Regions from separate parts of the Bradyrhizobium sp. Crot121 genome, predicted to be linked through region 1. Evidence: predicted binding sites of a transcription regulator. Region 1 holds the regulator's gene; each other region holds the start of a gene.

Region 1 (4,483 bases):
TGTGCGGCGGCGGTCATCGATGCCGAGCGCCTGCGGCGGCAGGGCGGGCTGGCGCTGCGGCGGAACCGGAACGGCTTCGTCATCGATGCGGTCAAGCCCGCCGGCCTCGACCGGCCGTGGTCGCCTGCGGTGTCAGGCGAAGGCGAACCCGAGACCACGATCCGGATCCAAGGGGCACCCGCGCTGCGCGCCATCGATGCGACCCCGTCCGAGTCCGACCTGCAGCCGGAAGACTGAGCGCTCCCGTCAATCTCCACCGGCGTTGGCCGGCAGCTCGAAGGCGCCGAGCCGAAATTCGTCGGGACCGCCCGAATGCGACGGCACTTGCACGAGCGTGAAGCTCGCATCCGGAAATCGCTCCCAGATCGCGAGATCTTCCGCTGCGACGGTGAGCCAGCCGAACCTGAACATGTATCGGCCGGGCTGGGCCACCCGTCCGGCTTTTTGCCATGTGATCTTGGTGACCACCGATCATGCCCCTTGCGAATAGTTCAACAAAACCACATCTGCCCCGGGATGGCCTCCGGGGCCGCTCGAATACTTTGCTTTTCACCCGCGGCAACGTCCCGCCGGCCGAGACCGGCGGCGCACGCTGCCCGAAGCTCTCAGCCGATGAACAGCGGGTTCGGCGCGGGGCGCTGGTCGACCGCCTTCGGTGCCGGCTCTGCAACATGATGCGTCACGGGCAATTGCAGCACGGTCGCCCGCTGCCCTTCGCAGAGCTGGGTCACCAGCACATGGCTGCCATCGGGGAAGTCGATCGCGTCGTGATGACGATCCCGAATATGCGCATCGATCTGGTTGAACTTGCCGACACGGAAGCCGGTCGTCTTGGTCCAGATCCAGCGATTGTCGTAGCGGACGTTATCGGCGAACGCGAGTTCGGTCCCGGGAAGCATGCAGACTGCGACCGTCGGATCGCTTTCCGAAGCGAAGCCGCGGGTCGAGGTACCGCGGAAGGTGGTGGTGATAAGCGTCTCTCCAACCTGGGCGGGACGCGTCGCCACGGCATGCAGGCTATAGTCACACATCGGATTGCTCCTCATTCGAGATAGCCGACCCGGCCTGGGAAGAGGCGCAGGCCTCTATCAGAGTGGACGATAACTTATAAGCCTCTGCTCCGTTCTTGGCATTTGTACGGCCCGCGCCCTCTAGCCGTTCACAAACACGATAGGAGGCGCTGCCGCACATCTCCTTGCACCGAGAGTGCCCCGGCGAACTTACCGGGGCTCTTATTCTAATCACTCTAAATCGTTCTTGTCAGTGTCCTTGAGGGCAGATCACCCACCAAAGTACCAGACGAGCTGCTGCGTCCTCGTCGGCTCAGTACTTGCGATAAAGCCCGATCAGCTTGCCCTGGATCCGCACCCGGTTCGGCGGCAGGATGCGGACTTCGTAGGCCGCATTGGCAGGCTCAAGCGCGATTGACGCGCCGCGGCGCCGGAAGCGCTTCAGCGTCGCTTCCTCCTCATCGATCAGCGCCACCACGATGTCGCCGGTGTTGGCGGTGTCGTTACGCTGGATCAGCGCCATGTCGCCGTCGAGGATGCCGGCCTCGACCATGGAATCGCCGCGCACCTCGAGCGCATAATGCTCGCCGGAGCCGAGCATGTCGGGCGGCACGCTGATGGTGTGGCTGCGGGTCTGCAGCGCCTCGATCGGCGTACCCGCCGCGATCCGGCCCATCACGGGAACGGCGACGGGACGGTTGCCATCGTCTTCGGCCACGGCCGCGCTGGTCGTGCGCTTGCCGAGCGTGCCCTCGATGACGCTCGGCGTGAAGCCGCGGCGGCCGTTGCCGGCGGCGGAGAGCTCAGGCAGTTTGATCACCTCGATCGCGCGGGCGCGGTTCGGCAGGCGGCGGATGAAGCCCCGTTCCTCCAGCGCCGTGATCAGGCGGTGGATGCCGGACTTCGAGCGCAGGTCGAGCGCGTCCTTCATCTCGTCGAAGGAAGGAGGCACGCCGGCCTCTTTCAGCCGTTCGTTGATGAAACGCAGAAGTTCATACTGTTTGCGCGTAAGCATCGCGAGCATTCCCCCGGTTGGTAGCGTCGTTCGATCCGAGACTTGAGAAGAGCTGATCTCGGGAGTCACGCACTCCCATTCGTAGACAGCGAGTTTCGAAACAAATCATGAACGGACACTATATGTTCGATATGTGTTCCGCAACCACTTAATTTCTGGTGAACGCGACCAGAGATGCTCCGGCAGGTGTTGGTCGCAGCGTCATTCAGGCAATCGGAGGATGTCGCAAGGCGCGCCTTTTGCTGCGGCCGGCGCGAATGGCGGACGGATCACAAGTGCCTGCGCCGCAGTGAGATTCCCAAGCAGCGAACTGTCCTGCTTGGTGACCGGCGTTGCGATCAGCGTGCCGTCGTCGCGCTCTTCGAGTAGCGCACGAAGATAATCTTCGCGCTGATCGTTGGCGGCGAGATCGCGGCCGAGCAGGGCGCTTTCCGTCACGTGATGAATCGCCGAGCGGCCGAGCAGGGCCCGAATCAACGGCACCAGGAACAGATAGGCGCAGACATAGGACGACACCGGATTGCCGGGCAGGCCGATCACTCGCATCGCGCCGAGCCGGCCATGCATCATCGGCTTGCCCGGCCGCATCGCGATCTTCCAGAACGCCATGGTCACGCCCTCGGCCTCAAGCGACGGCTTCACGAGGTCATGGTCGCCGACCGAGGCGCCGCCGGTGGTGATGAGGATGTCGGCGCCCGCGGCATGCGCGCGGCGTATGCCGTGGGTGGTGGCGGCAACCGTGTCGGCGGCGACCCCCAGATCGATCGCTTCAGCGCCTTCTGCACGCGCCATCGCCCGCAGCGCATAGCCGTTGGAATAGACGATCTGGCCTGGACCCGGAGAGGTGCCCGGCATCACGAGTTCGTCGCCGGTCGCGAGCACGGCGACCTTGGGTCGGCGCCGCACGGGGAGTTCCGGATAGTTCATCGACGCCGCCAGCGACAGCGCGCGGTCGGTCAGCCGGCTTCCGCGCCTCAGCAGCACGTCACCCTCGCGGAAATCGACGCCGGCGGGCCGGATATGCCGCCCGGCGACAGCGGCCTCGGTGATGGTGATGTGATCGCCATCGACCCGGGTGTCCTCCTGGATCACGACCGCATCGGCGCCGGCGGGAATGACGCCTCCGGTGAAGATCCGTGCCGCTTCCCGCGGACCAAGTTCCCGATCGAACGGCCGGCCCGCGGCGACTTCGCCGATCACCTTCAGCCGCGCGCTCAAGTCGGCGGCATCGGCGGATCGCACCGCATAGCCATCCATCGCCGACATCGCCAGTGGCGGCTGAGTACGCTTTGCCGCGACGTCACGGGCAAGCGTGCGGTGATAGGCGGCATCGAGTGCGACCATCTCTTCCGGCAAAGGTTCCGCGCCGGCGAGAACCGCGGCAAGCGCATCGGCGACCGGCATCAAGGCCACGGGCAACTCCTAAATTCCGAGGGCGAGAAGCGCGTTCGTCACATCATCCGGTGATGTGACGTGAATGGCTGCGAGGCCCATCGCCCGTGCGCCGCGGATGTTCTCGGCGGAATCGTCGAAGAACACGATGCGCGAAGCCGGCACGCCGATCGCCTTTATCACGTAATCATAGGCGTCCGCGTCAGGTTTCCGTAGCCCGATCGTGGAGGAGAAGAAGATCTGACGGAAGTGGCCGAGCACGTCCGAATAGGCTGTCGAGAAATGCTCGATATGAGGCGGATTGGTATTCGAGAACGCATAGAGCGGCAGACGCGTCTTGGCGCGCGCCAGGTGCTCGGCGATTCCCGGCATCTCGCCGGCGAAGATCGCGTTCCAGCCTTCCAGGAACTGGGCGTCGGAGATGCTGATGCCGAGCGACTGCCGCAGGCCTGCGAAGAAGGCGGCGTCATCGATCTTGCCAACCTCGTGATGTCTGTAACTCTCGTCCATGACAAAGCGGGTGGCGAGCTCGCCGGGCTCGCAGCCGGCATGGCCGGCCCAGGTGGTCATCACCTTGCCGAAATCGATATCGAGCACGACGCGGCCGAGGTCGAACAACAGGACATCGGCGGAGCCGGGGGAAAGGGACGGTTGGGTCATGGCGACGGTTGTGTACGAAAATCCCAAGGGGGCGGCAATGTCTTCGTTCGCGGGCCTGCAGGATGGGTAGAGCGAAGCGAAACCCATCGCGATGGAGCAAGCGGTGCGAATGATGGGTTTCGCTTCGCTCTACCCATCCTACGACCGTAGTCCTGGGGAAACGCTCTCTCCACCGTCATTGCGAGCGCAGCGAAGCAATCCATTTCTCCGCAAGTGGCGCGATGGATTGCTTCGCTGCGCTCGCAATGACGGGGATGGGTTCTGATTCAACTTTCAAACAGCATGAGGATGTGAGTCCGCATTCTCGCGGCGTTGTTCGCCCGAGCTTTGCGTTACTCTCGGCCCTCTCATCGAACAGAGGGCGCAGGGAAAGCCGGGTGCCGGTTGCACCCATGGGTCCCGTGCA
Region 2 (4,483 bases), on a different contig from region 1:
GTCGTAGACGCGGGTGCCGCTTGGCTCCAGCGCAGTGTTGCCCTGTTCCAGTACCTCGAAGGCGAAATGGCTGCCGATCAGTTCACCGCGCGTTTTTCCTGCGAGGTCGCAATAGGCGTCGTTGACGAAGGTGATCATGCCATCGGCGTCGCGCAGCACGATCAGGTCGCTTTGCGATTCGAACAGGCTGCGGGCACGTTGCTCCGCTTCCTGCAGTTCCCAATTGCGGTCGGCGAGCGCCTCGTTGTGCTCGGCGATCATGCGCAGCTTGCCGCGCATCAGCCGCAGCCGGACACTCAGCACGACCAGCGCCACGCATGTGAGCGCGAACAGCAAGCTGACACCCACAGCGATGGAACGTGGGTCACGGTCGGAAACCGCGCCAATGAGCAATGCATAGCCACCGGTGAAGACCGCGGCGAACACGAGGAAGGCGCGGAGGGTGAAGACGATCCAGGCGTGACGCCGCCCGAACCGAAGCAGGCGGAGCTTCAGCCGATAGGTCCACGTCATCGCCGATCCCCTGATCACCTGCTTTGGAGGCTGGCAGCTTGGGCCACCTCGCATGTTGGGTCGACGATGCGTCGGCGACCTTGCAAAGTGCTTGAGACGGCGTCGCGTTCCGGCCCGCGATGCGAACAGGGTTGATAATGCGTTAACGATCGTTGCTACAGCGAAGCGGCCTGCAGTCGGCGGTGCCCACCATGCGCGCCGACGATCAGCGCCGCGGCATCTCGCACCGAGAAGCTCTTTGAATGAACGAAGATCCGGTAATCGGCCGGGCCGTCCTGCGAAAGATAGATCACGGGATCGGTTGCCGTAGGATTGGCCGAGATCGCGACCAGTTGTGGGACGCCGCTGCTCTCGCAGGCGCCGGGCTCGCTATCATCGACATCATCGATGACGGTGAAATCGGCGGCTTCCGCGCTATCGGAGATCTGGACCCGCACGGTGGCGGTAGCCGGATCGTCCGTGAAGCTGACATGGAGCTGGGCGAGCCAGGGGAGCGATGCGATCTGGATGGTGGCACCGCCGGCCTCGATGCAGGGGTGCGAGCCCGGCAGCAATTCACCGCGGGCAACAAGCGCGAACGCGGCCAGCGGCACGACCGAGGCCAGAATCTTCAAACGCAACATGACACCACTCACTCAACCGCAGCCGGCTGGAATTGCGCGGACTTATGGTTGGCGGAGTGTAAAGAGAACTGGTTACCGTCGCGTTGACGCGAAACTGCTGGACGCGCTCTACGCCGCGCGCCTGATATCGTCGGCCAGCGCGCGGTAGGACAGCGCTTCCGCGAGGTGCAATCGGCCGATCTTCTCCGTGCCATCGAGATCGGCGAGCGTGCGCGCGACGCGCAGCACGCGGTGATAGCCGCGCGCGGTGAGGCGCATGGTCTCGGCTGCATCACGCAACAGTTTTTGGCCCTGCGCGTCCGGCTGGGCGATGGTCTCAAGCAGCGATGACGGTGCCTCGGCGTTGGTGCGGACGTTGGGCATGCCGGCGGCGGCATAGCGCGCAAGCTGGATGTCGCGCGCGGCAGCAACCCGCGCCGCCACTTCCGCCGATCCTTCAGAAGGCGGCGGCAGGATCAGGTCGGCGGCAGTCACCGCCGGCACCTCGATCCGCAGATCGATGCGGTCCATCAGCGGACCAGAGATGCGCATCTGGTAATCGGCGGTGCAGCGGTCGATGGGCCCGCGCTTGCAGGCATAGCCGGGCTCATAGGCATGACCGCAGCGGCACGGATTCATTGCCGCCACCAGCATGAAGCGCGCCGGATAGGTGACGCGATGGTTGGCGCGCGAAACCGAAACCTCGCCGGTCTCCAGCGGCTGCCGCAGCGAATCCAGTACGCGCGGATCGAATTCCGGCAGTTCGTCGAGGAACAGTACGCCCTGATGCGCGAGCGAAATCTCGCCGGGCTTGGCGCGCATGCCGCCGCCGGTGAGCGCCGCCATGCTGGCGGAATGATGCGGGCTGCGGAACGGCCGCCGCGCGGTCAAGGCGCCGTCGCGGATCTCGCCGGCCACCGAGGCGATCATCGAGACTTCCAGCAGCTCGGACGGCGACAGCGGCGGCAGGATCGAGGGCAGCCGCGCTGCCAGCATCGATTTGCCGGCGCCGGGCGAGCCCATCATCAGGAGGTGATGCCCGCCCGCCGCCGCGATCTCGAGCGCCCGCTTGGCGCTTTCCTGGCCCTTGATGTCGCGGAGGTCGAGCAGCGTCTCCTTCTGCTCATGCACCTTCGGCTGTGGGCGCGACAGTACCTGCGTGCCCTTGAAGTGATTGGCGATCTGGATCAGCGAGTGTGCGGCGATGATCTGGATGTCCGGGCTCGCCCACGCCGCCTCCGAGCCGCAGGCCGCCGGGCAGATCAGCCCCTCGTCGCGCGAATTGGCGCCGATCGCCGCCGGCAATACGCCCGCGACCGCCGCGATCGAGCCGTCCAACCCGAGCTCGCCCAGCACCGTAAAGCCGTTGAGCGCATCCGGCGGGATGGCCCCGATCGCCGCCATCAGCCCGAGCGCGATCGGCAGGTCGTAATGGCTGCCTTCCTTGGGCAGGTCGGCGGGCGCCAGATTGACGATGATCCGCCGCGCCGGCAAAGCGAGGCCTGAGGCGATCAGTGCCGAGCGAACCCGCTCCCGCGCTTCGGAAACCGCCTTGTCCGGCAGGCCCACGATCGCAAAAGCCGGCAATCCCGGCGCGACCTGCACCTGCACGTCGACCGCGCGAGCCTCGATCCCCTCGAAAGCGACGGTGGAAACGCGTTGAACCATGCTGCCCCCTTGCCACAATCGAGGGTAGCCGAAGGCAGCGCCAAGCGCAAGAACATTACGGGAACGCGGGCTCCGGGACCTGCCGCGCGGCCGTCCCAGAGCCCGGGCAGGCTTACAGCGTCATCTGCATCGGTTCGGGATAATAATGGAAGCCGTCGCCGACCTTGGCGACATGGCCGTAACCGGGCCAGGCGAAGTGATAGGACATCACCGGGGTCTTGTTGGCCGCCAGCATCTCCAGCAGTCTCACCCGCGAAGCCGCCGCCTGTTTCGGGTCGGTATCGTAGGAGAATTCCATCCGCGGCCGCTCCAGCAGCAGCACCGCGTGGTGCGAGAGATCGCCGAGGAAGGCGAAGGATTTGCCGGCCGAGCTCACCATGAAGATGTGGTGGCCGACAGTGTGGCCGGGCGCTGCGATCGCCTGCACGCCGGGCAGGAATTCCTGGCCGTCCTTGAAGAACACCAGGCGGTCGCGGACCGGCACGAGATTCTTGCGCGCGTGAATGACAAAGTCCTTCAGCGGGCTGCCCATCTTGCCTTCGTCGGTCCAGTAGTCGAAGTCGCTCTGCGCGATATAGACCTGCGCGTTCGGGAACAGCGGCTTGTCGTTGGCATCGACGATGCCGCCGATGTGGTCGATATGCGCATGCGAGCAGACGACGGCGTCGATGTCCTCAGGCTTGATGCCAGCCTCCGCCATGCTCTTCTGCTGGCGGCCGGTGGTCGGACCGAACGCTTTCGACGTGCCCATGCCGGTGTCGAACAGGATCAGCTTGTCGCCGGTGTTCACGATCGGCGAATTCTGCTCCAGCACGACATTGTCGGGCGACAGGAAATTGTCCGACAGCATCTTCTTCACTTCTTCCTTCGGCACGCCGGTAAACGTGCCGGAGGGATCGCCGAGCGGCAGCGGGCCGTCGGAGACGACGGTGACTTCGGCATCGCCGAGAATGAAGCGGTGCCAATAAGGCGTTTGCGTGCCGAGTTTCGGCGCGCGTGCCAGCGCGCTGCCGCCGAGCAGCGTGCTTGCACCAAGGCCGGCGCCGAGCGCGAGCAGTGACCTTCGCGAGACATTGATCGTCATGCTTTTCCTCCACATTTTTGTCGAGTTATCTTTGGCAAGTCGCCGCGTTGCCGCCCGCGAACAGGTCCTGCCCCGCGACCTGAAGGCGAGCGGGGGCATGCTGCGCCCGCTGCCGCAAGCTGACAAGAGGTCTCAGAGAGGAAGGAAGACGAACGGGCCTTACGATTTCGTGCGCTTTGATTCGATCACGTCCCAGATCCTGGCGGCCACGTCCGGACCGCCGAGCCGCGAGATAGCGCGGATGCCGGTTGGCGAGGTGACGTTGATCTCGGTGAGATAGCCGTCGATCACGTCGATGCCGACGAACAACAGGCCACGCTCGCGCAAGGCCGGGCCGAGCGTCGTGCAGATCTTGCGCTCGCAGTCGGAGAGTTCGGTCGACTGCGCCGCGCCGCCGCGCACCATGTTGGAGCGCAAATCGTCCGCCGCCGGCACGCGATTGACGGCGCCGGCGAATTCGCCGTCGACCAGGATGATGCGCTTGTCGCCATGCTTGACCTCGGGAAGGAAGCGCTGGATCACCCAGGGCTCCTTGAACGTCACCGAAAACATGTCGAACAGCGAGCCGAAATTCATGTCCTGGGGCATCACGCGGAACACCGCGGCGCCGCCATGG
Region 3 (4,483 bases), on a different contig from region 1:
GGCCGAGCCACGCGGGCACGCGCCCGTTATGGAGCGGAAGATCGGCGCTACCGGTTCGTCGTGCCATGAGGCTCCTGGTGCTGAATCAGGTGGAGTATAGCAGTTCTTGCTTCACCTCTCCCATAGGGAGAGGTGATCGAAGCGTCCCTCGCGACTAGTCCCGCATCGTGCGCAACGTAATGGAATAGCGCGGCGCTTCGACCGCTGGGATGCTGTGCTCCCAGATTTGTCTCGCCTCGCCCGAGAGCAGGTAGATCGATCGGGGCTGCGCCTCCAAGGTGAAACGTTCCCACTTGTCGCCGGCCGGGCGGCGGAAGCGGAACTTGCACGGCGATCCCAGCGACAGGCCGAAGACCCGCTCGTAATGCGGCTTGTCGCGATGCCAGCCGATGCCGACGCCGGTCTCGTATTCGGTGCAGAGCGCCTGGGCGATCTCGGTCCGTGGCCCGCCGAAGGCCTCAACCTGCTCGATCAAGGGGCGGAGCCAGTCCGGGATGAAATCGGCCTCGCGCATCCGGCGCTCCGTATAGTCGTAGCGGAAGCCGAACGAGGCCACCCGCCGCTTGCCCTGATATTGGCCGAACTGGAACGGTTGCAGCGGCAGCGCAGCGATGCGCGCGATCAATTCCCGCTCGACGTCAGGCGAAATGAAATCGGCGGCATAGCGCAATCCCTCCGGCGCTGATGACGCGGAGGAATTGTCGGCAAAGAGGGCGAGCTGCTCGGTCAAGCCGGCGGTCCTTATCTCGGCCTGCAGGGGCACCACCTAAATATAGGGCGGAGCAGCGCGACATGAAGGGGCGCGGGTAGCATCGCCGGACCAGGCGCGATGGCCCTTCACGCGGGCGTGCGTTACTCCGCGGCCATCTCCTGCGCACCGCCGAGCAGTTTCACATTGAGCCGGCCGCCGGCGAACAGCATGTCGTCGAGCGCCTCGTCGATGTCGGCCGACATCACCGACTTGCCGCCGTCGCGGGCGATGCTGGCCTGTGCGAGGCGCCGCATCAGCTCCTTGATGAAGGCGGCGCTGACGCCGTCCGTGCGCCGCACCGCTTCATCGACGGTGGTCTCCTCAAGCGGCAGGTTCTTGCCATAGAGCCGCACGAGCTTGCCGCGCCCGATCGCATCCGGCAGCGGCACCTCGATCGCCTGGTCGATGCGGCCGGGCCGGCCGGCCAGCGCGCTTTCGAGCTCCTCGGGTCGGTTGGTGGTGAGCACGAACAGGATGTCGGCATCCTCCTTCAACCCATCCATCTCGTTGAGCAGCTTGTTGAGCAGCGATTCCTCGCACGGGCCCATCAGCTCGCGGTCGGTGGCGATCAGGTCGACGTCCTCGATCACGACCATCGTCGGCTGCAGCAGCCGCGCCAGATTCATGTAGGCTTCGAGCAGCCCGATCTGTTCGGCGGTGATGATCAGTGTCGTATGTCCCGGCAGGTTGGTGGCGAGGTAGCGGATGGTGTGAGTCTTCCCGGTGCCCGGCGGTCCATAAAGCAGGATGCCCTTGCGCGTCGACTGGCCAAGCCGGCGCAACGCGTCGCGGCTGCCGACAAAGTTCAGGACGTTGCGCTCAAGCAGTCTCAGGGTCGGTTCGTGCAGGATAACGGCCTCGCGATCGACCGGCGGCAACCGGTGCACAGTTACGCCCCTTGAACGTCCGCGATACTCGGCCCCGCTGTCGAGCGAAAGAATCTTGCCGCGATAGGAGCGTGCTGTCTGCACCGCTTGCTCGAGTTCCGAAAAACAGCGCTGAACGAAGGTGTCGCCGGCCGCGCCGGTCGGCACCGCGATCTCGATTCGGATCGCGTCCTCGTTGCGGGATTCGCGATAAATGGACAGCAGCACCGCGTAGCGAAGCTCGCCGGCGCGGCACAGCCACAATCCGTTGTTAAGACATTTCACCGCCGCCGGCTCACCGACATCGACTTCATAATATTGCGGCGGAGCGATCACCGGCGCATTGCGCCCGTCGTTCATCAATCCCGCAAAAGTCAGCGTCTCGTAGCGATATTCTTCGTGAACGCCGAAGAAGTGGATCGGTGAGGAGAGCAGTCGATCCAGCGCGACCTGAACGTCCGCACGCATGTGACCCGGAAAGCCGCGCGCCCGCGTCACGAGCTGGTTGCGTGGAATGCCCGCAAAATGCCAATCGATCGCGACGTATGTGTATCTGAATTCTTCGCCCTGCAATTTTTCGGATGCATCCCTTGCCGCGAGCAGGCAGTCGCTGCAGAGGCAGGCAATCTTGTCGTCGAGTTGCACCTCCTGCACCGGCGGCGGCGCGCCGCACAGATCGCAGGGACCGCTGGTCCTTACCGCTTCGCTGGTAATCTGAAGACCATGCCCGGCTGCGTTGATGCGCTGTTGCGCTGTTTTCCATAGCGCTGCCGCGACCCGGGACGGATAGGGGCCACAGGTGGCGTTGCCCTGCTGGTCGATCTCGGCCGCGAACAGGATGGCCTCCCGCTCCGACTTGCCGAACACGGCGCGCAAAAGCTCTCTGACGAACTCTCGAGGCGTCTCGTTATCGTTGTGGAAGACAAATTGAAACGATTCGGCGCCGGTATACCCGTCGTCCATGAAATACCTCTTGCGCACAATTTAAGATCGAAAGAACAAAAAAAGAACATCATGAAACCTGCCGTTCGTCAAGCAGGCCAAACTGGAAAATGTTGGGAGCGCTTCGCTGGAGAGCCATTCGACACATCTTCGGCAGATTGACGGCGCACAGACCGCGATACCGATTCGCCGTTTCGCGCGGCCGCGCTTGTGAACTGCCTCTCTCTGCCGCTTGATCAAATCGGCGGGCATGTCCATAAGCGGCGCCTTGCGACCGGCGGTTCGGTTGCTTCGAAGTGGTGCAGAGGGAATTGCGTGGCAAAGATTCATCAGCAGATTGCGCAGGAGCTTGGCGTGCGCGAGCAGCAGGTCGAGGCGGCCGTCACGCTGCTCGACGGCGGCGCCACGGTGCCGTTCATTGCCCGCTATCGCAAGGAATTGACCGGCGCGCTCGATGACGCGCAATTGCGCACGCTGGAAGAACGGCTGACCTATCTGCGCGAGCTCGAGGAGCGCCGCACCGCGATCCTCAATTCGATCCGCGAGCAGGGCAAGCTCGACGCCGCGCTCGAAGCGCAGATCATGGCCGCCGACAACAAGGCGCGTCTCGAGGATATCTATCTTCCCTACAAGCCGAAGCGTCGCACCAAGGCCGAGATCGCCAAGGAGGCCGGGCTCGAACCGTTGTCCGAGCTGTTGATGACGCAGCCGCAGCATGATCCGAAAGCGCAGGCGGCAGCCTTTGTCGATGCCGACAAGGGTGTGGCCGACGTGGCCGCGGCGCTGGAAGGCGCGCGCGCGATCCTGGTCGAGCGCTTCGACGAGGATGCCGATCTGATCGGCGCGCTGCGCGAGGAGGTGTGGGCGAACGCGCGCATGGTCTCGACCGTGCGCAAGGGCAAGAAGACCGAGGGCGAAAAGTTCAAGGACTATTTCGACTTCAGCGAGCCGCTGCACAAGCTGCCGTCGCACCGCATCCTGGCGCTGTTCCGCGGCGAGAAGGAGGAGATTCTCGATCTGCAGATGCAGCCGGAGGCGGAGCCGCCGGTGGCCGGCGTGCCCAGCGCCTATGAACTGAAGATCATGAAGCGTTTCGCCATTTCCGATCTCGGCCGTCCCGGCGACAAATGGCTGATCGAAACCGTGCGTTGGGCCTGGCGCACCAAGATCCAGGTGCATCTCAACATCGACCTGCGCATGCGGCTGTGGACCGCGGCGGAGACCGAAGGCGTGCGCGTGTTCGCCTCCAACCTGCGCGACCTCCTGCTGGCGGCGCCCGCCGGTGCGCGCGTGACCATGGGGCTCGATCCCGGCTATCGCACCGGCGTCAAGGTCGCCGTCGTCGATGCGACCGGCAAGGTGCTGGCGACGACAGCGGTCTATCCGCACGAACCGCAGCGGCAATGGGACGAGGCGCTCGCGACCCTGGGCAAGCTCGCGATTCAGCATCGCGTCAACCTGATTGCGATCGGTAACGGCACGGCCTCGCGCGAGACCGACAAGCTCGCGACCGAACTGGTGAAGCGGCTGCCGGACTTGAAGATGACGAAGATCGTCGTCTCCGAGGCCGGCGCTTCCGTCTATTCGGCTTCGGCCTATGCGTCCGAGGAACTGCCCGGGCTCGACGTCACCCTGCGCGGCGCGGTGTCGATCGCGCGGCGCCTGCAGGATCCGCTCGCCGAGCTCGTGAAGATCGATCCCAAGGCGATCGGCGTCGGCCAGTATCAGCACGATCTCGGCGAGAGCAAGCTCGCACGCTCGCTCGACGCCGTCGTGGAAGACTGCGTGAATGCCGTGGGCGTCGACGTCAACACCGCCTCCGTGCCGCTGCTGTCGCGGGTGTCGGGCATCGGGCCCGGCTTGGCGCAAAGCATCGTGCAGCACCGCGACTCGAACGGCCCGTTCAAGTCGCGCAAGGCGCTGA
Region 4 (4,483 bases), on a different contig from region 1:
CTCGAGCTTGAGGTTGCAGGGCAGCCGCTCGCCCTTGCGTGGGTCTTCGCGCTCGCCCTGCCGCAGCAGCACCGCGCAGCGCGATTTCAGTTTTTGCGCAAAGCTGGTCACCGCGCGGCCGGCCTGGGCGACGTCCTTGCCATGCGCTTCGGCGTCCCTGGTGGCCTGATCGATCTCGGCGGCGCTGTCGCCGACCGCGACGATGAAGCTCGAGGCGGAGGCAGCATTCTGCGCGATCTCGCCGGTGGTCTTATGCTGCTCCGTCACCGCGCCGCTGACATGCGCGAACACCGGGCGGATCGCCTCGATCGCCTGCGCGATGCGGTGTACGGCATCGGCCGAGCCCGCGGCGTCCTTCTGCAGTGCCTCGATCTTCTTCGTGATCTCTTCGGTCGCGCCCTGGGTCTGCACCGCCAGCGCCTTCACTTCGGTCGCGACCACCGCGAACCCCTTGCCGGCGGCGCCGGCGCGCGCTGCCTCGATGGTCGAGTTGAGGGCGAGCAGCGTGGTCTGCCGCGCGATCTGTGCGATCAGGTTGACGACGTTGCCAATCGCGGCGGAGGATTCACGCAGGCGGTCGACATTGGCGCGGGCCTCGCGCGCCGCGGCGCCCGCTTCGTCGGCGAGCCGGCCGGCGTCGCGCACCTGCGCGCCGATCCCCTGCGCCGAATCGGTGAATTTGTCGGCGGCCTCCGAGAAGGTCGCGGCCGTGGTCTGCGCCGCATTGGTGCGGCCGGTCAGCGCATCCGTGCGCTCGCGGATGGTCGCAAGCGTCGCCGCGGTTGCCTCGGCCCCGCCGGCCACCGATTGGGCGGCACGCTCGAGTTGCCGGATCATGCCGCCGAGCTCGAGTTCCAGCAGCTCGAGGATTTCCCCGGCCGAACCGGTATCGTGGGAGGGGTTATCGGCCGGCGCCGCCGCTGCGGTCGCAACCTTCGGCTCGACGGCTGCTGCCAAGGGTTCCGGATCTCGCTTGCGAAACAAACCGAACGCCGCCATTGGGGTTCTCTTGCAAGTTGAAATGGACTGTCCGATTCTCCCATCCGTAGGTGAAATCGTGGTTAACGGCTGCCTGATTTTCCGGAAGGCGGCACGGCCGGCATGCCAGATCACGCCGCAAGTCTTTGATTTTGGCCTGTCGGAGGCCTATAACGCCGCGCCTCACCCCCTTTTTGAAAGGCGATTCCCAAGGGACCTCGCATGGCCGGCCATTCCCAATTCAAGAACATCATGCACCGCAAGGGCCGGCAGGATGCCCAGAAGTCGAAGCTGTTCGGCAAGCTGGCCCGCGAAATCACGGTCGCGGCCAAGCTCGGCACCCCCGACCCCGCCATGAACCCCCGGCTGCGCGCCGCGATCGTTGCCGCGCGCGCGGAAAACATGCCGAAGGACAATATCGAGCGCGCCATCAAGAAGGCCGCCGGTAACGAGGGCGAGAACTATGACGAGATCCGCTACGAGGGCTATGGCCCCGGCGGCGTCGCCGTGATCGTCGAGGCCCTGACCGACAACCGCAACCGCGCCGCCTCCGACATCCGCTCCTACTTCACCAAGTCGGGCGGCAATCTCGGCGAAACCGGCTCGGTCGCCTTCATGTTCGACCGGGTCGGCATCATCGAATATGACCACAAGGCCGCCTCCGACGATGCGGTGCTGGATGCGGCGATCGAGGCGGGCGCCGACGACGTCGTATCGAGCGAAAGCGGCCACGAGATCTACGCCTCGCCGGAATCCTACCGCGAGGTCGCGAAGGCGCTGGAAGCGAAATTCGGCGAGCCGCGCAAGGCGTCGCTGACCTGGAAGCCACAAAACACCGTCGCCGTCGATGACGAGACCGGCGAGAAGCTGCTCAAGCTGATGGATCTGCTCAACGACCACGACGACGTCCAGAACGTGTTCGCCAATTTCGAGATCTCGGACGCGCTGATCGCGAAGATGGGCGGGTAGCCCCATCTCTCGTGATGCCGTCATGGCCGGGCTTGTCCCGGCCACCCACGCGTATCCACTCGTGCTGAAGGACGTGGATGCCCGGGACAAGCCCGGGCATGACGAGGTGGGGGCACCGCTTTCCCCGTGCATGACCTCCCCGTTTGTGTTTCGTTCTCGAAACGCAGCGGTTATCACTACCCCATGACAGTCCAGCCGATTCGCAAACCCACCCGCATTCTCGGCATCGACCCGGGCCTCCGCCGCACCGGCTGGGGCGTGATCGAGGTCGAGGGCAATCGGCTGGTGTTCATTGGCTGCGGCTCGATCGAGCCGTCGGAACGGCTGCCGCTGTCAGGCCGGCTGCTTGCGATCCATGAGGGGCTGGCCGCCGTGCTCGGCGATTTCAAACCGGCGGAAGCCGCGGTCGAGCAGACGTTTGTCAACAAGGATGGTGTTGCGACGCTGAAACTCGGTCAGGCCCGCGGCGTCGCCATGCTGGCGCCTGCAATGTTCGGCATCGAGGTTGCCGAATATGCGCCGAACCAGGTCAAGAAAACCGTGGTCGGCGCCGGACACGCCGAGAAGAACCAGATCGCCGTGATGCTGAAGATCCTGCTGCCTAAGGCCGAGCCGCAATCGCCCGACGCCGCCGATGCACTCGCGGTCGCGATCACGCACGCCCATCACCGCCAAAGCACCGCGCTGCGACTGAGAGTAGCCAGCCTATGATCGGCAAATTGAAAGGCCTCATCGACTCCTATGGCGAGGATTATGTGATCCTCGATGTCGGCGGCGTCGGCTATCAGGTGCATTGCTCCGCGCGCACGCTGCAGGCGCTGCCGTCCCCCGGCGAGGCCGCGGTGCTCTCGATCGAGACCTATGTGCGCGAAGACCAGATCAAGCTGTTCGGCTTCCGCACCGACAACGAGCGCGAATGGTTTCGCCTGTTGCAGACCGTGCAAGGCGTCGGCGCCAAGGTCGCGCTCGCCGTGCTTGGCACGCTGCCGCCTTCCGACCTCGCGAACGCGATCGCGCTGCGTGACAAGGCCGCGGTGGCGCGCACGCCCGGCGTCGGGCCGAAGGTCGCCGAGCGCATCGTCAGCGAGCTGAAGGACAAGGCCCCGGCCTTTGCCAATGTCGATCCCGCCGTGGTCCATCTCGCCGGCGCCATCGACAACGAGCGCGCGCCGCGTCCGGTGACCGATGCGATCTCCGCATTGGTCAATCTCGGCTACGGCCAGCCGCAAGCCGCCGCCGCCATCGCCGCCGCCTCGCGCAGTGCAGGCGAGCAGGCCGAAACCGCGCAGTTGATCCGGCTGGGCCTGAAGGAACTCGCGAAGTGATGGCTCACCCTACGGGACTATGCCTTCGCACTGCCTGTTACTGTGCCCTCTCCCCTTGTGGGAGAGGGCAGCACCGGAATCGGCAACGAACACGATTGGGTGAGGGGTTTCTTTCCGCGAGCACCTCGCCCGCGGCGACAACCCCTCATCCGTCGCGCATTGCATGCGCGCCACCTTCTCCCACAAGGGGAGAAGGGAAGGACGCGCGCTTTGCCCACCCTACGATCGCTGCGATCGTCACGGAATTGACGACATGAACCCGCCCTCCCGCATCGTCACTCCCGAACGCCGCGCCGATGATGTCGGCGACACCGCGCTGCGTCCGCAATCGCTGTCCGATTTCGTCGGCCAGGCGCAGGCGCGCAAGAACCTTTCGATCTTCATCGAGGCCGCACGCAAGCGCGGCGAGGCGCTGGATCACGTGCTGTTCGTCGGGCCTCCGGGTCTTGGCAAGACCACGCTGGCGCAGATCGTCGCGCGCGAACTCGGCGTCGGCTTTCGCGCCACTTCGGGCCCGGTCATTGCAAAAGCCGGCGATCTCGCCGCGCTGCTCACCAATCTGGAAGAGCGCGACGTCCTTTTCATCGACGAGATCCATCGCCTGAGTCCCGCCGTGGAGGAGGTACTCTATCCCGCGATGGAGGATTTTCAGCTCGACCTCATCATCGGCGAGGGTCCTGCCGCGCGCTCGGTGAAGATCGAGCTTGCAAAATTCACCCTCGTGGGCGCCACCACGCGCGCCGGCCTGCTGACCAATCCGCTGCGCGACCGCTTTGGGATTCCGATCCGGCTCAACTTCTACACAGAGGAGGAGCTGGAGAAGATCGTCACCCGCGGGGCCCGCGTGCTGAACATCGGCATGAGCCCTGACGGCGCCAATGAGATCGCCCGCCGCGCCCGCGGCACGCCGCGCATCGCCGGCCGCCTCTTGCGCCGGGTGCGCGATTTTGCTTCGGCAGCAGATGCCACCTCGGTCGACCGCGCCATCGCCGACCACGCGCTTTCCGCGCTCGAGGTCGATGCCGCTGGCCTAGATGCGATGGACCGCCGCTATCTCAGCACCATCGCGATGAACTATGGCGGCGGCCCGGTCGGGGTCGAGACGATGGCCGCCGCCCTGTCGGAGCCGCGCGATGCGATCGAGGACATCATCGAGCCCTACCTGATCCAGTGCGGCTACCTGCAGCGCACGCCGCGTGGCCGGCTCCTCA

What was found. The regulator LexA, encoded in region 1, represses DNA repair genes until DNA is damaged. The targets are predictions, from matches to a motif close to TGTTCNNNNTGTGTTCNG.
Region 2: AC5ZGW_RS06735 (YifB family Mg chelatase-like AAA ATPase) is a predicted target of LexA. The motif match lies at 2,832-2,849, and genes of this name have one in related genera.
Region 3: AC5ZGW_RS12655 (ATP-dependent Clp protease adaptor ClpS) is a predicted target of LexA. The motif match lies at 2,612-2,629, and genes of this name have one in related genera.
Region 4: ruvC (crossover junction endodeoxyribonuclease RuvC) is a predicted target of LexA. The motif match lies at 2,088-2,105, and genes of this name have one in related genera.

The regions. Positions count from the first base shown of each region.
Region 1 is NZ_JCAMOR010000111.1:13,258-17,740, forward strand. It holds gene AC5ZGW_RS42035 (ComEC/Rec2 family competence protein) at 1-237, shown strand, start outside; gene AC5ZGW_RS42040 (hypothetical protein) at 247-468, opposite strand; gene AC5ZGW_RS42045 (hypothetical protein) at 606-1,031, opposite strand; gene lexA (transcriptional repressor LexA) at 1,324-2,025, opposite strand; gene AC5ZGW_RS42055 (molybdopterin molybdotransferase MoeA) at 2,227-3,438, opposite strand; gene AC5ZGW_RS42060 (HAD-IA family hydrolase) at 3,448-4,077, opposite strand.
Region 2 is NZ_JCAMOR010000004.1:148,180-152,662, forward strand. It holds gene AC5ZGW_RS06725 (PAS domain-containing hybrid sensor histidine kinase/response regulator) at 1-513, opposite strand, end outside; gene AC5ZGW_RS06730 (hypothetical protein) at 669-1,136, opposite strand; gene AC5ZGW_RS06735 (YifB family Mg chelatase-like AAA ATPase) at 1,245-2,783, opposite strand; gene AC5ZGW_RS06740 (MBL fold metallo-hydrolase) at 2,896-3,867, opposite strand; gene gshB (glutathione synthase) at 4,027-4,483, opposite strand, start outside.
Region 3 is NZ_JCAMOR010000010.1:155,191-159,673, reverse strand. It holds gene AC5ZGW_RS12665 (DUF763 domain-containing protein) at 1-67, opposite strand, end outside; gene AC5ZGW_RS12660 (alpha-ketoglutarate-dependent dioxygenase AlkB) at 155-730, opposite strand; gene AC5ZGW_RS12655 (ATP-dependent Clp protease adaptor ClpS) at 853-2,580, opposite strand; gene AC5ZGW_RS12650 (Tex family protein) at 2,875-4,483, shown strand, end outside.
Region 4 is NZ_JCAMOR010000009.1:25,348-29,830, reverse strand. It holds gene AC5ZGW_RS11195 (methyl-accepting chemotaxis protein) at 1-999, opposite strand, end outside; gene AC5ZGW_RS11190 (YebC/PmpR family DNA-binding transcriptional regulator) at 1,201-1,947, shown strand; gene ruvC (crossover junction endodeoxyribonuclease RuvC) at 2,131-2,658, shown strand; gene ruvA (Holliday junction branch migration protein RuvA) at 2,655-3,272, shown strand; gene ruvB (Holliday junction branch migration DNA helicase RuvB) at 3,526-4,483, shown strand, end outside.